One region of the Streptomyces sp. NBC_00637 genome, then DNA from elsewhere that is predicted to be linked to it. Evidence: riboswitches for the same ligand, from Rfam matches in the RefSeq annotation. Region 1 holds a riboswitch; each other region holds the start of a gene.

Region 1 (5,779 bases):
CCTACGGGTCTCAGGGCGACGTAGTGCGCGTACACCCCGGCGAGGAGTGGCTGCACGTCCTGCGCGGGCGGCTGCGGCTGCGCCTCGGGGACACCACCGAGCTGCTCGGGCCCGGTGACGGCGCGCACTTCGACTCGCTGACCCCGCACCGCCTCGCCGCACAGGACGCCGACGGGGTCGAACTGCTCTTCGTCCACACCCTGCTGCAGAGCCCCACGGCCACGCTGTGCCTGGGCCCGACCCCTTCGGACATCGGAGAGACGCCATGAAGGACATCGAGGAGAAGTTCCCCCGCACCCTCTGGATCCGGCTGATCATCTACATCGCGGTGGGACACGTCTTCGCGGCGTTCCTCTGGCTGCTGTTCGAGGTGGGGGCCAACCAGTAGAGCTTCCACGCCTGGTGCGGCCGGTGCGGCCGGTGCGGCCGGCATCGGCTTGCGGGCACCGCGCCGCTCACGGGCGTCCCTCGCGACGTCAGTCGAGCAGCCGGTCCCGCAGTCGCTCACGGGTCTCGGGGGAGAGGCCGAGGCCCTTCTCCAGGTAGGCGTCGACGCCGCCCCAGGTCTCCTCGATGGTCTCCACGGCCGCCGTGAGGTACTCCGCACGGGCGTCGAAGAGGGGGCTGAGCAGCTCCATCACCTCGGGGGAGTAGGCCTCGGCGGAGGTGGCGCTGCGGCGCACCCGGTAGCGGCGGTGCTTGGCGTTGGACTCCAGGTAGTCGGCGAGGATCGCCTCGCGCTCCACGCCCAGGGCGAGCAGCGTCACCGCGATGGACAGGCCCGCGCGGTCCTTGCCCGCCGCGCAGTGCATCAGGGCCGGGACGCTGTCCTCGGCGAGGGAGTGCAGCACCCGCGCGTGCTCGGCCGTCCGCTCCTTGATGATCGAGCGGTAGGAGGCGATCATCCGCCCGGCGGCCTTGCCGTCGCCGAGGATCACGCGCAGCTGGTCGATCTCGCCGTCGCGCACCATCTTCCAGAACTCGGAGCCGTCCGCCGGGTCCGACAGGGGCAGGTTCACGTTGCGCACGCCCGGCAGCTCGACGTCCGGGCCCTCCAGCTTCTGGTCCGCGGCGTTGCGGAAGTCGAAGATCGTGTGCAGGCCCAGGCCGGAGAGGAACGCGGCGTCCTCGTCGGTCGCGTGCGCGAGATGGCCGCTGCGGAACAGCACGCCGTGCCGCACCCGCCGGCCGTCGACGGTCGGCAGACCGCCCACATCCCGGAAGTTGCGGACACCGGCCAGCTCGGGCTCGGTCGACGGGATCTGCTGCGTCACGGGGGCTCCCTCCCTGTCGGTCTCCGTCGGCGCGGCTCGTGGTGGCCGACGGGCCTCCTCGACGATACGACATGGATTCCCCGGGCAACGGGTTGTCCACAGGGGGGTGCTGGGACGTCTGCCCAGGTGAAGAGTTGTCCGCGGAAAGTTGCCCGGCGGGCCGACCGCATTCGATGATGTTGGTGCTTGATCGCACCTGTTCGAATTAGTGGGGGTTTGATGCCCGAGATCGCCGACGACGGCCGCACCTGGCTCCTTTCCGGGCCGACGAGCAGCTACGCCCTCCACCTCACCGAGGCCGGCGAGCTGGTCCACCTGCACTGGGGCCCGGGCATCGCGCTCGCGGACGCCGAGGCACTCGCCGCCGTCGCGCCGTCGGAGCGCGGGGCGTCCTTCGAATCCCCGCTCGACGGCCGGGAGGAGTACCCGCTCGAGGGCGGCCCCCGCTTCGTCCGGCCCGCGCTGTCCGTGCGCACCGACGAGCGACGCGGCACCGAGTGGTGCTACGAGGACTTCGAGGCCGACGGCGACGAGCTGCGGCTGCGGTTCCGCGACGCCGGGCTGACCGTGACCCTGCACTACCGGATGCGGGGCGACGTCGTCGAGCGCTGGACGACCCTGCGCAACGACGGTGAGCGGCCGCTGGAGCTGCTGCGCGCCGACTCCGCCACCTGGACCCTGCCCGAGCGCGACGACTGGCGGCTGTCGCAGCTGCACGGCCGCTGGGCCGCCGAGTCCCGGCTCACCCGGTCCCCGCTCTCCTACGGCGAGAAGGTCATCGGCAGCCGCCGCGGCCACACCGGGCACCAGCACCTGCCCTGGGTCGCCCTGGACACCGACGCGACCGAGGAGCGCGGCGAGGTCTACGGATGTGCCCTCGGCTGGTCGGGTTCCTGGCGGATCGCCGTCGCCCAACTCCCCGACGCGCGCGTGCAGATCACCGGCGGCGCCGGGTACGACGACTCGGGCCTGCTGCGACTGGCCACGGGGGAGTCCTTCAGCACGCCCGTCTTCGCCGGCCTGTGGAGCGACGCCGGCTTCGGCGGGGCGAGCCGCGCCTGGCACGCCTACCAGCGCGCGTACGTCGTCCCGGACGCCGAGCAGGACCGGCCGGTGCTGTTCAACTCCTGGGAGGCGACGTACTTCGACATCTCCGAGGAGCAGCAGGGCACGCTCGCCCGGCGGGCCGCCGCGATCGGCGTGGAGCTCTTCGTCGTCGACGACGGCTGGTTCGGGGCGCGCACCGGCGACCACGCCGGGCTCGGCGACTGGCAGCCCAACCCCGACCGGTTCCCCAGGGGGCTGAAGCCCCTCGCCGACCAGGTCCACGCCCTCGGCATGCAGTTCGGCATCTGGGTCGAGCCCGAGATGGTCAACCCCGACAGCGACCTCTACCGGGCCCACCCCGACTGGGTGCAGTTCCAATCCGGACGAAAGCGGACGGAGTTCCGCAATCAGCTCGTCCTGAACCTCGCGCGCGAGGACGTCCAGGAGTACCTGTGGGAACAGCTCCACGGACTCCTGTCCAGCGCGCCGGTGGACTATGTGAAATGGGACTTCAACCGCTGCTTCACCGACGCGGGCTGGCCGGACGACCCCTACCCGCAGCGCCTCTGGGTCGATCACGTCCGGGCCCTGTACGCCCTGCTGGACCGGCTGCGGGCGGCCCATCCCGGGGTCGCCTTCGAATCCTGCTCCGGCGGCGGCGGACGTATCGACCTCGGGATCATGAGCCGCACCGACCAGGTGTGGACCTCCGACAACACCGATCCGCTGGACCGGCTCGACATCCAGCACGGCTTCAGCCAGATCCACCCCGCCCGGGTCATGGCGGCATGGGTCACCGACAGTCCCAACGCCCAGCTCAACGGCCGGGTCAGCTCGCTGCGCTTCCGGTTCGTCAGTGCCATGGCCGGCGTGCTCGGGGTGGGCGGGGATCTCTCCGAGTGGAGCGAGGAGGAGCTCGCCGAAGCGCGTCGATGGGTGGACCTCTACAAGGAGATCCGGCCCGTCGTGCAACAGGGCGACCTCTACCGCCTGCGGCCCCCGACGGGCGGTCTGAGCGCCGTCCAGTACCTGCGCGGTGACGAGAGCGTCGTCCTCGCCTGGCTCCAGGCGCAGCGGTTCGGTGAGGCCGCTCCGGCGCTGCGTCTGCGCGGGCTCGACCCGACGGCATCGTACGAATGCCGTGAAACGGGCGAAGTCCACCGGGGGGCGGTGCTGCTGCATCACGGGCTGCGTACCGGACTGCGGGGCGACCTTGATGCGACGGTTATCCGGCTGCGTCGTATCTGAGGTTTCTGTCCGAATTGGTTCCTTAATTCCAACTCGCTCTGGAATAAAGGAACCTGGAGAGCTGTCACGTGAGCAGCGTCATATCCGTGACCGTATGTCGTCCGTCATGTTCACGTAATTCGCATGCTTTCCAAGGGCCTTGGCGACCAACGGGCCCCCCGTCTCACGGAGTGTGACCGGGGATTCTCACAGCGGATCAAGAGAAAGGCTTCACCCGCACAACCTCTGCTTGTCCCTGTGCGTCCTGGTCGCTTACGTTCCACACCAATCCGGACGGACGCCGAATCCTGCCACCGCCCGGAGTCCGCACACTCACCCGTACATGGCAGGAGCGGGGGACCCACAGGCAGAACCGCCTGTTCCGGTCTCCGGAACAGGCTTTGGGGTAAAGCCGCGCCTCGGCGCGGCCGGGCATCTCCAGTCCGCACCCGACAGCTCACCTCGCAGGCGCCGGAGAGGAATTCGCCATGCCCGCGAAGGGTAAGCACCGCCGTCCGAAGGCCCAGCGCTTCACTCGTTCCATCGCCGTCGCCGGAACGGGCGGCGCCGCGCTCGCCCTTCCGCTCATAGGCGCCGCCGGCGCTCACGCGGCCCCCGCCCAGTCCGTCGCGCAGTCCGCCTCCCAGGCCGTTCCGGAACAGGTCGTGCAGTCCGTGCCGGTGGCGCAGAAGACGACCACCGCCACGACGGCCAAGACCTACACCGTGCGATCCGGCGACTACCTGTCGAAGATCGCCGACGAGCAGGACGTCAACGGTGGCTGGCAGAAGCTGTACCAGGACAACCGGCAGGCCGTGGGCAGCGACCCGTCGCTGATCCACCCCGGCCTGAAGCTCTCGATCGGCAAGAAGGCCGCGACCTCCGCGACCGGCGGCACCGGCTCGTCGTCCGGCTCCTCTTTGTCCTCCTCCTCGTCGAAGTCGAAGGCGTCCGGAACCACGTCGAAGTCCTCGTCCTCTTCCTCCTCCTCGAAGGCGGTCACCCAGGCCGCCGAGAGCGGCACCGGCACCTCCAGCGGTTACACGCTGCCGGTGGCGGGCGCCACCGTCGGCACCGCCTACCACACGGCCGGCAGCATGTGGTCCAGCGGCTACCACACCGGCACCGACTTCGTCGTCCCGACCGGCACCACCCTCAAGGCCGTGGGTGCGGGCACCGTCGTCTCCGCGGGCTGGGGCGGCGCGTACGGCAACCAGGTCGTCATCAAGCTCGCCGACGGCTACTACGCCCAGTACGCCCACCTGTCCCAGCTGTCCGTCTCGGCCGGCCAGACCGTGAGCGTGGGCCAGCAGGTCGGCCTCTCCGGTGCGACCGGCAACGTGACCGGCCCGCACCTGCACTTCGAGATCCGGACCACGCCGGACTACGGCTCCGACGTGGACCCGATCGCCTACCTCCGCGCGCACGGCGTCTCCGTCGGCTGACCCCCTCCGACCGCGACGACCTCCCGCCTGACACGCGGCCGAAGGCCGGACCCCGATCCCCGGGTCCGGCCTTCGGCGTGTCCGGGGTGAGCGGCTTCGGAAATGGCGCGTTCATGATCGTTCCATTGCGGTCATGTGGCGGCCCCCTTTGTCCCGTCGACAGGTGGGGCGGACTCGGGACACAGTGATCTCCATCGGCGAGCAAGCGCTTTCTGTCGTCTCTGCCGACGGCGCCGAGACCCGCCGGGATACCGAGCCGCGTCTCGGTGCCCCCGCCCATCGAAGGAGTTGGCCCCATGTCGACCACCCGCAGGACGTTCGGAGCTCTCGCCGCCGGTGCCGCGCTGGGCGCCTTCGCCCCGGCGGCCGCGGCGAGCGCCGCGAGTGCCGGGCCCCGCCGTCGCCGCCTGATCGCCCACGACGACTTCCGCCACGGCCTGCGCCAGTGGGCCGTCGAACTGGAACAGGGCGGGACGGTCACCGCCTCCCGCGGGACCCTGGAGGTCGACGTCCCCGCCGGGGCGACGATCTGGTTCAAGCGGCCGCTCACGGGACCGTACGTCCTCGAGTACGTCGCCACACCCGTCTCCGCGGGCGGGGTCCACGACCGCGTCTCCGACCTCAACAACTTCTGGAACGCCGTCGACGTGCGCTCCCCGGAAGACCTCTTCGCCACCCGGCGCGGCGGCGCCCTCGCCGAGTACGACTACCTGAAGGCGTACTACGTCGGCTACGGCGCCAACACCAACACCACGACCCGGCTGCGCCGCTACGTCGGCGAGGCGG
Region 2 (5,779 bases), 3.8 Mb from region 1:
CGAACTCGGTCGAGCCGCCGCCGATGTCCACCACCAGGAAGGGCTTGGCCAGATCGGCGCGCCCCTTCAGTTCCCTCGTGGCGCCGGTGAAGGAGAACTCGGCCTCCTGGTCGCCGGTGATGACCTCGGGCTCGACGCCCAGGATGTCCAGCACCCCGCGCACGAACTCGTCCCGGTTCTCCGCGTCCCGGGAGGCCGAGGTGGCGACGAAACGCAGCCGCTGCGCGCCGTACTCCTTGATGGCGGCCGCGTACTCCCGGCAGGCCGCGAAGGTGCGCTCCAGCGCCTCGGGGGCCAGCCGTCCGGTGCGGTCGACGCCCTGGCCGAGGCGGACGATCGTCATCCGGCGGTCCAGGTCGACCAGCTCGCCGGTCTCGGGGTCGGCGTCCGCGACGAGGAGGCGGATCGAGTTCGTACCGCAGTCGACGGCGGCGACGCGGGTCATCGGGCGTCCGCCGTCGCGTCGTCCTGTCCGCCCCGTACCACGCACGTGCCCTTGCGCCACCACTGCGGGAGCATCTCCAGGGCCTCGTCGCCCAGCGGGTTCACGCCCGGACCGGCGGCCAGGGAGTGCGCGACGAGCACGTGCAGGCACTTCACGCGGTCCGGCATGCCGCCCGCGCTGGGGAAGTTCTTCAGTTCCTCGATCTCGTCCCGGCGCCGGATGTAGTCCTCGTGCGCGGCACGGTAGGAGGCGGCCAGCTCCGGGTCGCTCTGGAGCCGCGCCGTCATCTCCTTCATCACGCCGTTCGCCTCGAGCGTGCCGATGGCCGAGTTGGCCTTCGGGCACGTCAGGTAGTACAGCGTCGGGAAGGGCGTGCCGTCGGGCAGGCGGGGGGCCGTCTCCACGACGTCCGGCTCGCCGCACGGGCAGCGGTGGGCGATCGCGCGCAGACCGCGCGGCGGCCGTCCGAGCTGCTGCTTGAAGGCCTCGACGTCCTCGTCGGTGGGCTCGGTGCGCGGGGTGGTCGGCGGGGGCGTTTCCATGCCTGTCTTTCTATCGGTCGGTCACCGGTCGGATCACCGGTCGGTTCACCTGTCGCATTACCCGTCGGAGGCGTCGGACTTGTCGACGCCGTCCCAGACGTTCGAATACCAGGGGCGGTCGGTCGCCCCGAGGTCGGCGCGGGACTGCTCGGCCGCGTCCGGGTCGATCACCACGAACCCGGTCTCGCCCGGCAGCACGTAGTGCAGCCGCTGCCGGATCTGCTGCTCGGCGTAGGCGTCGTCCTGCCAGCGCGCCTTGAGGTCGCGCAGCTGCTCGACGCGTTCGCCGGCCTGCTGCTTCTCGCGCTCCAGATCGGCGATCTCGGCGCGCTGCGAGACGTACTGGCGCATCGGGTAGGCCAGGGCCACGATCAGCGTGCACAGGACGAGCGCGAGGAGCGCGGCGCGGCCGGTGAGCCGGGAGCGGCGCGCCTGGCGCTTGGTCTGGGAGCGGTAGACCCGGGCCGCGGTCTGCTCGCCGAGCAGCTTGATCCTGGTCGCGGTGGAGAAACGGTCCCGGTCCTTCACGGCCACTGCTTCCCGCCTCCCGTCTCACACGTGCGTACGTCCCCGCACACGGTACGGGACCGGGTACGGGGACGTACGTACGACTGGCGGAGCCTTGACCCGGTTCGGGTCGGCGGCGTCAGCCCTTGAAGCGGGGGAAGGCGCTGCGGCCGGCGTACACCGCGGCGTCGTCGAGGATCTCCTCGATGCGCAGCAGCTGGTTGTACTTGGCGACGCGGTCCGAGCGGGCCGGGGCGCCGGTCTTGATCTGACCGCAGTTCACCGCGACGGCGAGGTCGGCGATGGTGACGTCCTCGGTCTCGCCGGAGCGGTGGGACATCATGCACTTGAAGCCGTTGCGCTGGGCCATCTCGACGGCGTCCAGGGTCTCGGTCAGCGAACCGATCTGGTTGACCTTGACGAGCAGGGCGTTGGCGGAGCCCTCCTCGATGCCGCGGGCCAGGCGCTCGGGGTTGGTGACGAAGAGGTCGTCGCCGACGATCTGGACCTTGTCGCCCAGCTTGTCGGTGATGACCTTCCAGCCGGCCCAGTCGTCCTCGTACAGCGGGTCCTCGATGGAGACCAGCGGGTACGCGGAGACGAGCTCCTCGTAGTACTCGGTCATCTCGGCGGCCGAGCGGGACTTGCCCTCGAACTCGTACTTGCCGTCCTTGTAGAACTCGGACGCGGCGACGTCGAGCGCGAGCGCGATCTGCTCGCCGGGCACGTAACCGGCCTGCTTGATGGCCTCGATGATGAGGTCGAGCGCGGCACGGTTGGACTCGAGGTTCGGGGCGAAGCCGCCCTCGTCGCCGAGGCCGGTGGACAGGCCCTTGGTCTTCAGCACCTTCTTGAGGGTGTGGTAGACCTCGGCACCCCAGCGCAGGGCCTCGGAGAAGGACTCCGCGCCGATCGGGGCGATCATGAACTCCTGGATGTCCACGTTGGAGTCGGCGTGCGAGCCGCCGTTCAGGATGTTCATCATCGGCACCGGCAGCAGGTGCGCGTTGGGGCCGCCCAGGTAGCGGAACAGCGGCAGGTCGCTGGCCTCGGAGGCGGCGTGGGCGACGGCGAGCGAGACGCCGAGGATGGCGTTGGCGCCGAGCGAGCCCTTGTTGTCGGTGGCGTCCAGGTCGAACATGGCCTGGTCGATCAGGCGCTGCTCGGTGGCGTCGTAGCCGACGAGCTCCGGGCCGATCTGCTCGATGACGGCGAGGACCGCCTTCTCGACACCCTTGCCGAGGTAGCGGTTGGGGTCACCGTCGCGGAGCTCGATGGCCTCGAAGGCACCGGTGGAGGCACCGGACGGAACGGCGGCACGACCCGTGCTGCCGTCGTCGAGGCCGACCTCGACCTCGACCGTGGGGTTGCCTCGGGAGTCCAGGATTTCCCGGGCTACGACGACGTCGATGGACGGCACGAGCATCTCCTTCTTGGGATGTGACGCTGGTTGTGCGGGGACCGGGGGCCTTGATGAGCCCTGGCCGGGCCTTGCGACTAGAGCCTAACCGCCCCGGGGCCGTCGGCAGCCGACCGACCGTCCCGTGGACAGACAGACCGTACCTATTGTTTCCGCCCGGAACAAAGGGGGGTGGCCAAGAAAGTCCGACAACAGGTGGTGAACGGGCAAAGAGAAACCCCGCTCCGGTGCGTACGGGGGAACACGCACCGGAGCGGGGGCCCGTGGGGACGGGGGGGGTGACCCTCACGAGGTCTTCAGTGTGCCGACCTCGGATGTGAGGGCGCTGTGGCTTCTCTGGGGGCCAGGTGTCACTTCAGGTGAAGCTGCTGGCCCGGGAAGATGAGGTCGGCGTCGTCGACGATGTCCTTGTTCAGCTCGAACAGCTTCGCCCAGCCGCCCTTGACCTTGTGCTTCTCGGCGATGGTGCTGAGGGTGTCGCCCTTGACGACCTTGTACTCGCCGTCGCCCTTCTTGACCTTCTTGCCCGTCGGGGTGGTGACCGTCTTGGAGGCGGCCGGGCGGTCGGTCGAACGGGAGGCGCTCTGCTCGTCGGTCGAGCGGCTGCTGGTGCTGCCGCTGTTCGACGAGCTGGACGAACCGGAGGAGCTGGACGAGCCGGAGCTCGACGAGTCGGCGCTGCCGCCGTCGTACGCGGCGCCGGACAGGCCGGTGCCGCAGACCGGCCAGGCACCCTTGCCCTGACCCGCGAGAACCTTCTCGCCGATGGCGATCTGCTGCGACTTGGAGGCCTGGTCGGCCTGCGAGGCGTAGGCGGTGCCGCCGTACGCGGCCCAGGTGGACGCCGAGAACTGGAGGCCACCGTAGTAACCGTTGCCGGTGTTGATGGACCAGTTGCCGCCGGACTCGCACTGGGCGACCGCGTCCCACTCGGAGGTGGTGGCGGCGGAGGCGTTGCCGGCCGCCATCAGCGGGGCGGCGATGGCGACCCCGGTGACGCCGGCGAGCGCGGCGACGCGGGTGGCCTTGGAGGGACGGCGGTGCTTGCCCTTGGCGCAAAACAGCATGGTGGATCCCCTCACCGACGCCTGCGAGGTGAGCTGTCGGGTTCGGGCCGTGTGAGTTGCCCGGCCACTCCTCGTCCGCCGGAGCACTGCTCCGTGGGAGGTGTGGCTTCACCCCGAGCCGTTCCGGTCAACCGACCGGCGCGGCACTTACCTTGGGTCCCCCGCTCCTGCCTACGGCGCTTGACGCGACGACTGTTCCCGGGGCGCCGCTGGCAGGATTCGGCGTTGCGACGGCCGGGGCTCGGGTTGCCGAGCGGCCTCGACCGTAGACACGCGATCGACGGAATTTCAAAGACGATCAGGGCTTCTGAGACTCATCCCACACTTTCACCAAACCGGACATTCGGCGCGAAGCGTGACGTGAACTCCCGCTGTTTTTCTTGGGCTTTGCGCCCTATTCCACCCCTGTGTCGAGGGTCTGACCGGCGGCGATGTTGCTCGGGTCGGCGCCGATGAGGTCCCTGTTCTCGGCGTAGAGGGCGCTCCATCCGCCGTCGAGACCAAGGGAGTCGGCGATCGACGCGAGGGAGTCGCCCTCCTGGACGACATAGGTGGCGGCGGCATGCCGGCCGGCGGAGGCGGTGGTGGTGCCGCCCTCGGCGGCGTCGGTCGCGGCCTTGGTCGCCGCCTCGTCGGCGGTGGAGCCGCGATGCTTGCCGGAGCCGAGGGAGCCGGTGTCGACGAGGCTCCAGGAGCCCTCACTCTGGCCGGAATTGTCCGAGTCATCCGCTTCCGGGGTCGCCGTGGGCGAGCCGTCGCCCGTCGACCCGTCACCCCGACCGCCGGAACCGCCGGACGTGCCGGAGTCGTCCGCGACGGCGGAGGAAGAGGAGGAAGGGGAGGAAGCGGACGCCGAGGGTGAACTGGACGAATCGGCGGACGAGTCGGACGATCCGGTCGAGGAGTCGTCACTCGTCGAGGAGCCCGAGGATCCGGACAATCCCCTGGACAGGTCGGACAATCCGGATGAACCAGAGGAGTCGGACGCGTCGGACGAGTCGTCCGCCACGCCGGTGTCCACGTTCAGCGCGCCGTTCTCCTGGGTGAGCCCGGAGGTCAGCCCGCAGGTGCCCCACGCGCCGATGCCGTCGGCCGCGAGGACCTTCTGCGCCACGGCGATCTGCTGGCTGCGGCTGGCCAGGTCGGGGCTCGTCGCGTAGTCGAGGCCGCCGTACGCCTCCCAGTCCTTCTGGGTGAGGCTCAGGCCGCCGTACTCGCCGGCACCCTCGTCGGCGCTCCACGAGCCGCCGGTCTCGCACTGCGCCACCTTGTCCCACACCGTGCCGTCGGCCGCGCTCGCGGCGGAGGCGGCGAGCAGCGGGATGGCGATGGCGGAGCCCGTCACTCCGGCCGCGACGAGGAGCGCCGGGGCCTGGCGGGGGCGACGGTGACGACCGTTCCCGGAGAGCATGCGAGGGGCCTTTCTGTGGACAGCACTGAACGGCGCGGCGGGCGGAACCGATGCGTCGCGCTGACGAGTGAACGTATCGGCAGACGATCACTTGTCACAAGTTAATGCCGCGCAGATCACGTGAAGATCACAGACTTGAGTGTTGGTCACCTTTGCTCCGCCGAACGGTCACACTCCCGCTGACATCCGGTCAGACACGGTCCGGTTATGCATCGGAATGCACCGGAGTGAACGCGACCGGCAAAGTCCGCAGTCCGCGCATGATGAGCCCGCCGCGCCACCTCAACTCGCCCGGATCCACGGCCAGTCGGAGATCGGGCAGGCGGGTGAGGAGCGTGGCCAGCGCGGTCTGGCCCTCCAGGCGGGCCAGCGGGGCGCCCAGACAGT
Region 3 (5,779 bases), 2.3 Mb from region 1:
GAACTTCAGCGGCAGGCCGGTCTTCGCGTCCACGGCCACACTGATCGCGCCGACCGTGGAACCGGACTGCTTCGGCTTGACCAGCAGCTTGTAGGCGTCACGGCCGGCGACCTGGACGGTGCCGTCGACGGTCACGGAGGTCGTGTCGTCGACCGCCTTCAGCGCGTCCTCGGTGAGCTCTCCGGGCGTGGCGGGGACGGGGGTCTCCGCCTTTCCGGAGTCCTTGCCCGAACCCTTGCCGGAGCTCTCGTCTGCGGTCGAGTGGTAGACCTCGTTGGACGCGCTGTCGTATCCCCACACGTCCTTGCCGTTGTGGACGACGCTGTACTCGGCGGCGTTCTCCAGCAGCGAGAGCTTCTGCCGGTCCGGGCCGTCGGCGGCGACGCGCAGGGTGTGCGTGCCGGCGGCGAGCTCGGTGAGCTTGGTGGACGGGTCGGCGGACGAACCGTCACCGCCCTGCCCCGCGGCCCCCGAGAGGAGCCCGCTCTCCAGTCCCCCGAGGTCGGGCAGCCCGAGATCGGTGCTGATCTTCACCGTTCCGGACAGCTGCTGCACGTCGGACGCGGCGATCTTGTCGAGGAGCTGCTGTGCGGTGATCTTCGGCAGGTCGGGGTCGCCGGAGTCGGCGAGCGCCGGGACCAGCCCGATCGTCGCCGCCGCGACACCGATCACGGTGACCGGGACGATGTACCGCGCGGCCTTGCGCCGTCCGAGGCGCAGGTCGTCGGCTTCCGCGCCGGTCGACGCCCCGCCGGTCGTGGTGTCGTCGGATGCCTTCGGTGCCATGTGTGCCTTACCTCCGTCGTCGGCGGCGGCTGGTCATCTCACGCTTGCACGTCCCCACCCCAAGCCGCCATTCTCACCCGAATCGGTGAGGAGTGGTGTTTTCCGTGGTTCCCATCTGACCAAATCAGCCATGGGTAAGCGTCAGCCCGAGGGCTCAACTCCACATACGCCTGCGGTATGACACGAGATGACGAGCCGGCATCCGACCCGTAGGGGTCCCCGGGGTCAGCCCGCCCGGTGGACCACCGCGTCGCAGAGTTCCATCAGCGCCGCCTTCGCGTCGCACTCGCGCAGCGGCGCCAGCGCGGACCGCGCTTCCTTCGCGTACCGCACGGTGTCCCGGCGGGCCTGCTCCAGCGCCGGGTGGGCCCGCAGCGCCTCCAGTGCCTCGGTGTGCCGGGCGTCGTCGGTCAGGTCGGAGTCCAGCAGCTCGCACAGGGCGATGTCCTCGGGCAGCGACAGCCGCGCCGCCCGCTCCCGCAGCCGCAGCACGGGCAGCGTGGGGACACCCTCGCGCAGGTCCGTGCCCGGCGTCTTGCCCGACTCGTGCGAGTCGGAGGCGATGTCCAGGACGTCGTCCGCCAGCTGGAAGGCGACGCCGAGGCGCTCGCCGTACTGCGTGAGCACGTCGACGACCGTATCGTCGGCGCCGGACATCATCGCCCCGAACCGGCAGGCCACCGCCACCAGTGAGCCGGTCTTGCCACCGAGCACGTCGAGGTAGTGGTCGACCGGGTCGCGCCCGTCCGTCGGCCCCGCGGTCTCCAGGATCTGTCCGGTGACCAGCCGCTCGAACGCCTCCGCCTGCACCCGCACCGCCTCCGGCCCCAGGTCGGCCAGGATGTGGGAGGCACGCGCGAAGAGGAAGTCACCCGTGAGGACGGCGACGGAGTTCCCCCAGCGGGTGTTCGCGCTGGACACCCCGCGCCGCACGTCCGCCTCGTCCATCACGTCGTCGTGGTACAGCGTGGCCAGGTGGGTCAGCTCCACCACGACGGCCGACGGCACGATGCCCGGCGCGTACGGGTCCCCGAACTGCGACGCGAGCACCACGAGCAGCGGCCGGAACCGCTTCCCGCCCGCGCGTACGAGGTGCTGGGCGGCCTCCGTGATGAAGGGGACCTCACTCTTGGTGGCCTCGAGCAAACCTTCCTCGACAGCCGCCAATCCGGCCTGGACATCGGCTTCCAGAGCCTGGTCCCGCACGCTCAGCCCGAACGGCCCGACGACGGTCACGAGGGGTCTCCTGTCTGCTGGTGTCTACCGGCGATTACGCGGTTTGTCGATAGGTCTCTGCCATCACTCAAGTCAGCGTATCCGGTCACGTTTCGATCACCGATAGCCCCCACGTCCCGCGGGCTCGAATGGACTCGCTCCGGACTCGCCCGGGGGCGCCCGGAAGGCCTCCGGAGGGCGTCCGGGGGGCGCCCCGCAGGCCAGGCACCGTCTGATCATGCCCGTTATGTTGTTGATCAGCTCATATGAGCGGACATGGAGAGAGTTTCCGGGAAGCGGGGATTCATGTCCCGGACGGGGTGCACGCCGCCCGGAACGAGCCCGGCCACCCTCTCTCCGCGTGACGACGATCACGCTTTCACCCCCCTCTCCCCCGCGACGCGTCGGGCGCGACGGCGGACTTTCCCTTTCCGCGCCCCATGGCCATTCCTTAAACGATGAGTTGGGCTTAATGCCCGATTCGACACTCTTGTGGATGCCGGTGAGTTGGCTCACTCGGCGCGAAGATCCGGTTCACCGTCGCCCTTCACCGATTCTCCGCACCCCCCAAGCAAGTTGAAGGTTTGCACCCACAAAGGATCAAGCACCCCATAGGCCACAGACCAAGGTCAATAGGGGTGATCTGTGAATCCGCTACTTGTTCCGGACATGTGCTCTCGCATACGTTCCCGACCTGTCGGGCGGAACGCCGAATCCTGCCGCCGCCCGAACACCCATCGATACCGCTCGGCAGGAGCGGGGGAACCAGGTAAGTCGCCGAAACGGATTTCCGGATGTCTTGGATATGCAAGACGTTTCGGACAGGCCGTACGGCTAGGGGTCAAGCCGCGACCGTCAGGACGCGACCGGGCAGCTCCCGCCCGAACCCGACAGCTCACCTCGCAGGCGCCGGAGAGGAAATTCGTCATGCCCGCTGCCGCTCAGCCGCGCCGCAACCGTCTCGTCCGCACGCTCGCCGTCGCCGCCACCGGCGCGGCCGTGCTCGCCCTCCCCGTCCTCGGGGCGACCACCGCCTCCGCGGCGACGCCGACCGTCTCCACGGCCACCAGCCTCGGCTACGCCAACAACCTCGACGGCTGGATCCGGGCGTCCCTCCAGGTCATGGGGCAGCACGGCATCCCGGGGACGTACAACGGCATCTACCGCAACGTCATCCGCGAGTCCTCGGGCAACCCCAACGCCATCAACCTGTGGGACTCCAACGCGGCCGCGGGCATCCCGTCCAAGGGACTGCTCCAGGTCATCGACCCGACCTTCCGCGCCTACCACGTGAACGGCACGTCGTGGGACTCGTACGACCCGGTCGCGAACATCACCGCCGCCTGCAACTACGCGGCCGCGCGCTACGGCTCGATCGACAACGTGTTCGGCGCGTACTGATCGCCCCGGCGGCGATGCCGACAGGGCTCCCGGTAGCCGGTAGTCCCTGTCCGGTAGCCGGGTAGCCGGTTACGGAAACAGTCGTTCGAGGACGACGGCCACGCCGTCGTCCTCGTTCGACGTCGTCACCTCGTCGGCCACCGCCTTCAGCTCCGGATGGGCGTTGGCCATGGCCACTCCACGAGCCGCCCAGTCGAACATGGGGATGTCGTTGGGCATGTCCCCGAAGGCGACGGTGTCCTCGGGCCGCAGCCCCAGGTGTTCGGCGGCCAGGGCCAGACCCGTCGCCTTGGTGATCCCGCAGGGCTGGAGTTCGACCGTGCCCGGCCCCGACATGGTGACCGTGGCCAGCGAGCCGACCACCGAGCGGGCCGTCGACGCCAACTCGTCGTCGGACAGCGTGGGATGGCGCAACAGCACCTTGCTGATCGGCTCGCACCACAGGTCGTCCCGCCGGCCGACCCGCAGGGCGGGCAGCGTCGGGTGCGGCATGCGGTAGCCCGGCTCGATGAGCGTCAGCCCGTCGACGCCGTCCTGGTCGACGGCCGCGTACAACTGCCCGACCTCCGCCTCGATCTTGCCGAGCGCGGTCTCGGCCAGCTCCCGGTCCAGGGTGACCGACCACAGCAGTCGGTCCGCGCCGGCGTCGTACAACTGCGCGCCCTGGCCGCACACCGCGAGCCCCCTGCTGTGCAGCCGGTCGAGCAGCGGGCGCACCCGGGGCGCGGGCCGTCCCGTCACCACCAGATGGCGTGCGCCGACGGCCGCCACCCGCGCGAGTGCGTCGAGCGACCGGTCGGAGAAGGTGTCGTCGCCGCGGAGCAGCGTCCCGTCCAGGTCGGTGGCGATGAGGGAGTACGCGGTGCGCTCGGCATATGCGGTGGGTGCGGCCATGATCAGAGAATACGGATCCCGGGCCCCCCGGGTTCGACGCGAACCGGACGACGTTCACGTCCTGTCCTGTTCTGCCAACTCCCCTTGTCCGCCAGGCTCACGACTGGTTGCCGAACGACTCGATGAAACAGCTTTCTGGCACATCGCCGGGTAGCGGACGGTTAAAGGCCTCTGCACCGGTTGGCAACAACATGCGACGCTACCTACCGCGATGGCCAGGTGGAGCGGTACCGTCCAGGTGTCCAGGGGGGACTTGATCGGGGGGTCAGGTTGAGCAGTGGGCGCATTCGTGTGCTGAGGCCGCAGGACCTCGGCGAGGGGGAGAGGGAGCGGTGGCGCGCGCTGCGTGCCGCGTCGACGCTTCCGCGAAACCCCTTCATGGAACCGGAGTTCACCGACGCCGTGGGCCTGGTGCGGCCACGCTCACGGGTGGCGGTGGTGTACGAGGGGCGTGAGCCGGTCGGCTTCCTGCCCCACGAACGGGGCCGGCTCGGACAGGGCCAGGCCCTCGCGTACGGCGTCTCGGACGCGCAGGGCGCGGTACTGGCCCCGGGTCTCGGGCTGAACGCCGACGAACTGATGCGGGCGTGTGCCCTGTCGAGCTTCGCCTTCGACAACCTGGAGGCGGAGCAGGGGCTGTTCACCGCGCACGCGGCCGAGGAGTACGCCTCCTATGTCATCGACGTCGAAAAGGGTTACGAGACCTATGAGTCCGTGCTGCGCGCTCAGTCGCCGAAGTTCCTGAAGACGACTCTCGCCAAGGAGCGCAGGCTCGGCCGCCAGGTCGGGGAGCTGCGGTTCGTGTTCGACGAACGCGATCCGGCCGCCCTGCGCACGCTCATGGCGTGGAAGTCCGCGCAGTACCGCAGGACCGGCCGCCGGGACCGGTTCGCACAGGAGTGGATCACCCGGCTCGTGGACGCGCTCGCCGGGACGCGCGCGCCGGAGTGCTCCGGCACGCTCTCCGTCCTCTACGCCGGTGACCGGCCGATCGCCGCGCACTTCGGACTGCGTTCGTCGACCGTGCTGGCCTGTTGGTTCCCTTCGTACGAACCGGAGTTCGCGAAGTTCTCGCCCGGCCTGGTCCTGCATCTGCGGATGGCCGAGTCGGCCGCCGCCGAGGGCATCGGCCTGCTCGACCTGGGGCGGGGCGCGGCCGAGTACAAGGACTCGCTCAAGACCGGGGAACTCCCCGTGTACGAGGGAGCGTGGTCGCGTCCGGGAGTGGGCGCCGCGCTGTACTGGCTCAGCCGTGAGCCGTCCCGCCGCGCGCATCACTTCGTGCGCAACCGGCCGAGGCTGGCCGCGGCGGCCGCACGGACCTTGAAGGGCGCGGGCCGACTGCGCCGATCGTGACGGGCGGCGTCGGCCGGCCGACGTGACGGGCGTGAGACGGCGTGAGACGGCGTGAAACAAGGGGGGTTCATGTACCGCGCTGCACGTGCACAGCGGGAGATTCAGAGGTTCCTGGACATCGGGCCGG
Region 4 (5,779 bases), 3.2 Mb from region 1:
GCCCCGTCCGCCGCATCCCGGCGGCGCACCCGAGGACGGTGTGCTCCGGCGCGCTCACCGGTGGCAGCGGTGGGTGTCCCCCCGGGGCGGAGGCGGGCCGAGGACCTGGGGAAAGCTGCGGTACGCGGCCCTGATCACCCTGCTCGCACTGTCCGGCCTGGTCATCCTCGCGCTGGTGCGCGAACAGACCGGCACGGAGGGGTTCCTGGTCGGGCTCGGTCTCGCCGTGCTGCCCGTACCGCTGCTGGTCGCCGCCTTCCGCTGGCTGGACCGGGTCGAGCCCGGACCCTGGCAGAACCTCCTCTTCGCCTTCGCCTGGGGCGCGTGCGCGGCGGCGCTGATAGCCATCATCGCCAACAGCTTCGCGACCCGATGGATAGCCACCGCGACCGCCGACCCGTCCGGCGCGGACACCCTCGGGGCGACCGTCATAGCGCCGATCGTCGAGGAGTCCGCGAAGGCCGCCGCCGTCCTGCTGGTGTTCCTCTTCCGCAGGCGGCACTTCACCGGGATCGTCGACGGCGTGGTCATAGCCGGGCTCACCGCCACCGGCTTCGCGTTCACCGAGAACATCCTCTACCTGGGCACCGCCTTCGGTACCGACCGGCTCACGGGCGACACCGGCGTCGCGTCCGTCACCGCCGCGACCTTCTTCGTACGCGTCGTCATGTCGCCGTTCGCGCACCCGCTGTTCACCGTCCTGACCGGCATCGGCTTCGGCTTCGCCGCGTTCTCCGGGGACCGCCGGCAGCTGCGGCGCGTGCTGCTCCCGCTGGGCGGACTGCTCCTCGCGATGGGCATGCACGCCCTGTGGAACGGCTCCTCGTCGTTCGGCGAGTTCGGGTTCTTCGCCGTGTACGTGGCGTTCATGGTGCCCGCGTTCGGGCTGCTGACCTGGCTGGCGGTGTGGACGCGGCAACGCGAGCTGCGTGCCGTGCGCGAGGAACTGCCCGCCTACGCGGCCGCCGGCTGGCTCGCCCCGGCCGAGCCGTTCGCGCTCGGCTCGATGCGGGCCCGCCGACTGGCCCGGGAGTACGCCGGCCTGCACCTCGGCAAGCCGGCGGCGCGCGAGGTGGCGCGGTACGAGGCGTACGCGACGGCCCTCGCGTTTCTGCGGTACCGCAGCCGACGGGGGCAGGCCGACGCCGACTTCCTCGTCCGGGAGCGGGAGTTGCTCGACGAGCTGTGGCGGCGCAAGGACCTCGCCCGGCCCGCGCTGGACCACGCGGCCCGCGTGACGGCCCCGCCGGTGAGGGTGACCGCGCCGCCCTGGCCGGTGTACGGGGTGTACGGGTACGGCCAGGGTCCCGCGGCCCACGGGCAGGGCCACAGCGCCGGGTTCGGACACCCGGCGGGGCCGATGTACGGAAGTCCGGCGGGGCCGATGTACGGGTACGGCTACGGGGGCCCGGCGGCGCACGGTCCCGGACCGGGGCACGGACCGGCGTACGGCCCCCGCTCGCACCGGTAGGTCAGGCCGAGGCCCGGTTCAGCCGGGTGATCTCCTGTGCCGTCAGTTCCAGCTCCGCCACCCCCAGCAGCGCGGGCAGCTGCTCGACCGTTCGCGCGGAGGCGATCGGCGCGGCGACCGTCGGCTGCGCGGCGAGCCACGCCAGGGCGACCGTGGGGATGTGGGTGCCGTGGGCCTGGGCGACCTCGTCCAGGGCCGTGAGGACGTTCCGGCCCCGCTCCGTGTCGAGGTGCTTGGCGGCGCCGGCGGCGCGGGCGCTCTCCACCGTCGTACCGGGCCGGTACTTGCCGGTGAGGAAGCCGGCGGCCAGCGCGAAGTACGGGACGGCGGCGAGGCCGAAGCGGCCGGCGAGGTCCTGGAGGCGGCCCTCGTAGGTGTCGCGGGAGACCAGGTTGTAGTGGGGCTGGAGGGCGACGTAGCGGGCCAGGCCCTCGCGGTCGGAGAACTCCAGGGACTCCTGGAGCCGCTCGGGCGAGATGTTGGAAGCCGCGATGTGCCGCACCTTGCCCGCCCGCACCAGCTCGTCGAGCGCGCCGATGATCTCCTCGACGGGCACCTCGGGCTTGTCGAAGTGCGTGTAGTAGAGGTCGATGTGGTCGGTGCCCAGGCGGCGGAGCGAGGCGTCGGCGGCTGCCTTGATGTTGTCGGCGGACAGGCCGGGGAACTCGGGGTGCTGGCTCACCTTGGTGGCGATCACGACGTCGTCGCGGTTGCCCCGGGCCTTCACCCACCTGCCGATGACGGTCTCGGACTCACCACCGCTGTTGCCGTCGATCCATGCCGAGTAGGAGTCGGCGGTGTCGACGAAGTTCCCGCCCGCGGCCGCGTAGGCGTCGAGAACGGCGAAGGAGGCCGTCTCGTCGGCGGTCCAGCCGAAGACGTTGCCGCCCAGGGAGAGCGGGAAGACCTCGAGGTCGGAGGAGCCGAGTCGGCGAAGAGCAGTCATGCTTCGTGTCAACGGACGAGGACCGTCCGCCCATTCCGGGCGTGACGCGAAGAACAGATGAACGGCCCCTGTGCACGGCGCCCGCACACCGCACAGATCGGCGGCCCCGACGCGGAGGGCGTCGGGGCTGCCGGGGTGGCTCAGGGCTGCGGGGCTGGATCAGGTGTCCGCGGGACGGGTTCCGCCCGGGGAGCGACCGAGGGGTGCCGTCGGAGGTTGCCGTTCAGGGGCGCCGGAGGGTGCCGCTCAGGGGGTGAGGCCCTTGTCGCGCAGCCAGGCGGCCGGGTCGATGCCCTCGGCGCTGCCGCCGGGGTGGACCTCGAGGTGGAGGTGGGCCCCGGTGACGTTCCCGGTCGCGCCCACCCGGCCGATGACGTCACCGGTGGCGACCTTCTGGCCGACACTGACGCTGATCGACGACTGGTGGCAGAACCAGAGCTCGGTGCCGTCGTCCAGGGTCAGGATGGTGCGGTAGCCGTAGGAACCAGCCCAGCCCGCCTCGGTGATGGTGCCGCTGTGGACGGCCTTGATGAGCGTGCCCGTCGGCGCGGCGAAGTCGAGACCCGTGTGGTAGCCGGAGGACCAGAGCGAACCGGCCTGCCCGAAGGTCGAGGTGATGGTGTACGAGGAGGTCGGCAGCGTGTACTGCTTGGCCAGCTCGGCCAGGCGCGCGGTCTCGGCCTTCGCGGCGGCTTCCTCGGCGGCCTTCTTCTTCGCGGCGGCGGCCTTGGCCTCCGCCTCCTTCTCGGCCTTGGCGGCGGCGTCCGACTCGGCCTTGGCCGCCGCGGCGAGCGCCTTGACCTCGACCTGGGACTGCTGCGACTCGGCCTGCGCCATGATCCGGCTGCGCAGCGCCTCGCCGGCGTCGGCGGCGCTCTCGTCGGTGTCGACGGCGGCTTCGGAGCCGAAGCTCGCGAGGGCCGGCGCGGCTTCCGGGGCGGGCTCGTCGTCGGAGATGAGGGAGCCCACGTTGGGCAGGTCCGGCATCGAGATGGAGACAGGCGCCTTGCCGGTGTTGGCGCTGGCCATGCCACCGGCGCTGACCGCGGCTATGACGCCGACGCCGAGAACGGTGGAGCTGCGGGCGAATCCGCCGCCGCGCTGCTTGGCGACGCGGTGCTTGCCGCGCACCGGGCGAGTGGACTCCGCGGTGGGGTTCCACTCCTCCCAAGGTCCCTCGTCGGGGCGGTAACCGCCGAAGCCGAAGGTCTCGGTGGACCCCTGGCCGGGCGCGTACGGGGCCTCGGGGGCAGGCGGGTTGGACGCCACGCGGGCGCACTCCTTTCCTTCCGTCGCCTACCGGGTTAGCTGACGGGTTCGGAGCGGGAAGGTCTCCTACGCGCGTAAACCCCTTGTGGACTCAGCGAGTTCACAACGGCTTCCGCGTGATTCACCCCATGGTGGTGGTTCCCCGGTTCCCTTGCGGGATTCGGCACGTGCCGCACGGAGCCGACTCTGGTGCCGGCTGGGACGACCGCGCTGCGTTATCGAACGTTAATAGACCCGGGGGTGCGTTTCCAAGCCGTTCCTCTTGATCAACAACATTTCTGGCCTGGACTTTTGGGCTGGCAGCGGTGAAAAACGGGCGAGTTGACCGCGCGAGGCGATGCCCCGAAAACGCTTCATCAGTCACAGGAGCTTTGATGGTGACTCAGTTGTTATGCGCAGGGCGGTCGTCCGGTCACCCGGAGTGAGGGACGCGTCGGGGAACGCACCGAAGGCCGGAACCCTTTCGGATTCCGGCCTTCGACTTATCAGTAGCGGGGACAGGATTTGAACCTGCGACCTCTGGGTTATGAGCCCAGCGAGCTACCGAGCTGCTCCACCCCGCGGCGATGAACACAACTGTACGCCATCAGCGGGACGGAAAGCACATCGGTTGATCCACGGCGCCCCGGCGGCCTCAGAGGAGGTGCCGGTTCGGCCCCTTCGCCCGCTCCTCGTACTCGGGGAGCACGAGGACGTCGACGCCCTGGGCCGTCAGCAGACCGGTGCCGTCCGCCTCCGTGACGAAGGTGTCCGGCTCGCGCCAGGCCGTGACCACCCGGCGCACTCCCGCGTCGAGGATGAGGCGGGCGCAGGGGGCCGGACGGGAGGAGCGGCGGGCGCACGGTTCGAGGCTGCTGTAGACGGTGGCCGTGGGCAGCCGGGGGTCGGCGGGGTCGAGCTTCGCGAGGGCTGCCTCCTCGGCGTGCACGACCGGGTCGCCGGCCTCGCGGGAGTGGCCGCGCGCCAGTTCGGTGCCGTCGGAGGCCACGATCACGGCGCCGACGCTGAAAGCGGTCCGCGACGGTGGACAGTCGGCCGCGAGCGCGCAGGCGAGCGCCAGCCAGTGCCGGTCGGCCGCGGCCGGCAGCGGCCCGGCGCCGGGGGCGGTGGGCTCGTAGCGGTTCAGGACGACGTCCTCGATGCGCCGGGTCTCCACCAGGCGCAGCCGTCCGCCCTGGTAGCCGCCCGGGCCGAAGAGGCGGGGCGCGGCCGGGTCGCCGACGAACAGCGGGGCGAGGACCAGCTGGAGTTCGTCGGCGAGACCCTGCCGGAGCAGCTGGGTGTGGACGGTTCCCCCGCCCTCGACCATGAGCCGCCGTACGCCGCGCACGTCGTGGAGGTGTTCGAGGAGGCGGCGCCAGTCCAGTGCGGGGCCGAGCGGGACGGCGTCCGCGGCGATACCGAGCGCGCGCACCCGCTCGGCGCCCTTGTCCGTCGTGTACACGACCTTCTCGCCACCCGTGTGCCAGAAGTTCGCCGCCGGGTCCAGTTCGCCGGAGCCGCTGACGGTGACCTTGAGGGGGTACGGCGGCAGCCCGGCGGCCACCCGGGCGGCGCGGCGCTCGGGGGAGTTCACGAGGAGCCGGGGGTTGTCGGCGCGGATGGTGCCGGCGCCGATGAGAATGGCGTCGACGGAGGCCCGTACCTCGTCGACACGGTCGAAGTCGGCGCGGCCGGAGAGGAGCAGGCGCTCGGGCGTGGTGTCGTCCAGGTAGCCGTCGAGGGAGACGGCGGCGGACAGCAGGACGTACGGGTACGGCATCGACGCGGCTCCCCGGGCTCGGTCCGACGGCGGTTGGTCGGCGTCGGAACGATGGTTGGACGACGGTTGGACGGCGGTCCGACAACGGTTCGACAGCGGCCTGGCGGCCGGACTTGGTTCAAGTTTGAAACAAACCTACACTGGGTGTATGACGACTCGCTGGCTCACCCCCGAGGAGCAACGCGCCTGGCGCGCGTTTGTCGCCGGTTACCTCCTCCTCGACGACGCGATCGACCGGCAGCTCCAGCAGGAGGCCGGCATGCCCCATCTGTACTACTCCATCCTCGCCAACCTCTCCGACCTGCCCGAACGGCGGCTGCGGATGACCGAC

Evidence for each region. A riboswitch is a leader RNA that binds a small molecule or an ion and turns the genes downstream of it on or off. The one in region 1 is predicted to bind cyclic di-AMP.
Region 2: another riboswitch for cyclic di-AMP. It lies ahead of OG440_RS22040 (transglycosylase family protein); the one in region 1 lies ahead of OG440_RS05400 (peptidoglycan DD-metalloendopeptidase family protein).
Region 3: another riboswitch for cyclic di-AMP. It lies ahead of OG440_RS15135 (transglycosylase SLT domain-containing protein); the one in region 1 lies ahead of OG440_RS05400 (peptidoglycan DD-metalloendopeptidase family protein).
Region 4: another riboswitch for cyclic di-AMP. It lies ahead of OG440_RS19695 (M23 family metallopeptidase); the one in region 1 lies ahead of OG440_RS05400 (peptidoglycan DD-metalloendopeptidase family protein).

Annotation. Positions count from the first base shown of each region.
Region 1 covers NZ_CP109046.1:1,239,542-1,245,320, reverse strand. The annotation lists gene OG440_RS05420 (helix-turn-helix domain-containing protein) at 1-269, shown strand, start outside; gene OG440_RS05415 (DUF6126 family protein) at 266-388, shown strand; gene OG440_RS05410 (tyrosine-protein phosphatase) at 477-1,274, opposite strand; gene OG440_RS05405 (alpha-galactosidase) at 1,494-3,569, shown strand; cyclic di-AMP (ydaO/yuaA leader) riboswitch at 3,838-4,032, shown strand; gene OG440_RS05400 (peptidoglycan DD-metalloendopeptidase family protein) at 4,037-4,993, shown strand; gene OG440_RS05395 (DUF6250 domain-containing protein) at 5,290-5,779, shown strand, end outside.
Region 2 covers NZ_CP109046.1:5,014,284-5,020,062, reverse strand. The annotation lists gene OG440_RS22060 (exopolyphosphatase) at 1-445, opposite strand, end outside; gene OG440_RS22055 (DUF501 domain-containing protein) at 442-987, opposite strand; gene OG440_RS22050 (septum formation initiator family protein) at 1,045-1,521, opposite strand; gene eno (phosphopyruvate hydratase) at 1,634-2,920, opposite strand; gene OG440_RS22040 (transglycosylase family protein) at 3,265-3,981, opposite strand; cyclic di-AMP (ydaO/yuaA leader) riboswitch at 3,985-4,170, opposite strand; gene OG440_RS22035 (transglycosylase family protein) at 4,376-5,392, opposite strand; gene OG440_RS22030 (cytochrome P450) at 5,598-5,779, opposite strand, start outside.
Region 3 covers NZ_CP109046.1:3,495,459-3,501,237, forward strand. The annotation lists gene OG440_RS15125 (LolA family protein) at 1-786, opposite strand, end outside; gene OG440_RS15130 (polyprenyl synthetase family protein) at 1,012-2,022, opposite strand; cyclic di-AMP (ydaO/yuaA leader) riboswitch at 2,699-2,925, shown strand; gene OG440_RS15135 (transglycosylase SLT domain-containing protein) at 2,929-3,402, shown strand; gene OG440_RS15140 (HAD family hydrolase) at 3,472-4,296, opposite strand; gene OG440_RS15145 (GNAT family N-acetyltransferase) at 4,588-5,652, shown strand; gene OG440_RS15150 (glycosyltransferase) at 5,722-5,779, shown strand, end outside.
Region 4 covers NZ_CP109046.1:4,480,425-4,486,203, reverse strand. The annotation lists gene OG440_RS19705 (PrsW family intramembrane metalloprotease) at 1-1,471, shown strand, start outside; gene OG440_RS19700 (aldo/keto reductase) at 1,473-2,417, opposite strand; gene OG440_RS19695 (M23 family metallopeptidase) at 2,664-3,686, opposite strand; cyclic di-AMP (ydaO/yuaA leader) riboswitch at 3,694-3,862, opposite strand; tRNA gene OG440_RS19690 (tRNA-Met) at 4,176-4,249, opposite strand; gene OG440_RS19685 (dihydrofolate reductase family protein) at 4,321-5,448, opposite strand; gene OG440_RS19680 (MarR family winged helix-turn-helix transcriptional regulator) at 5,597-5,779, shown strand, end outside.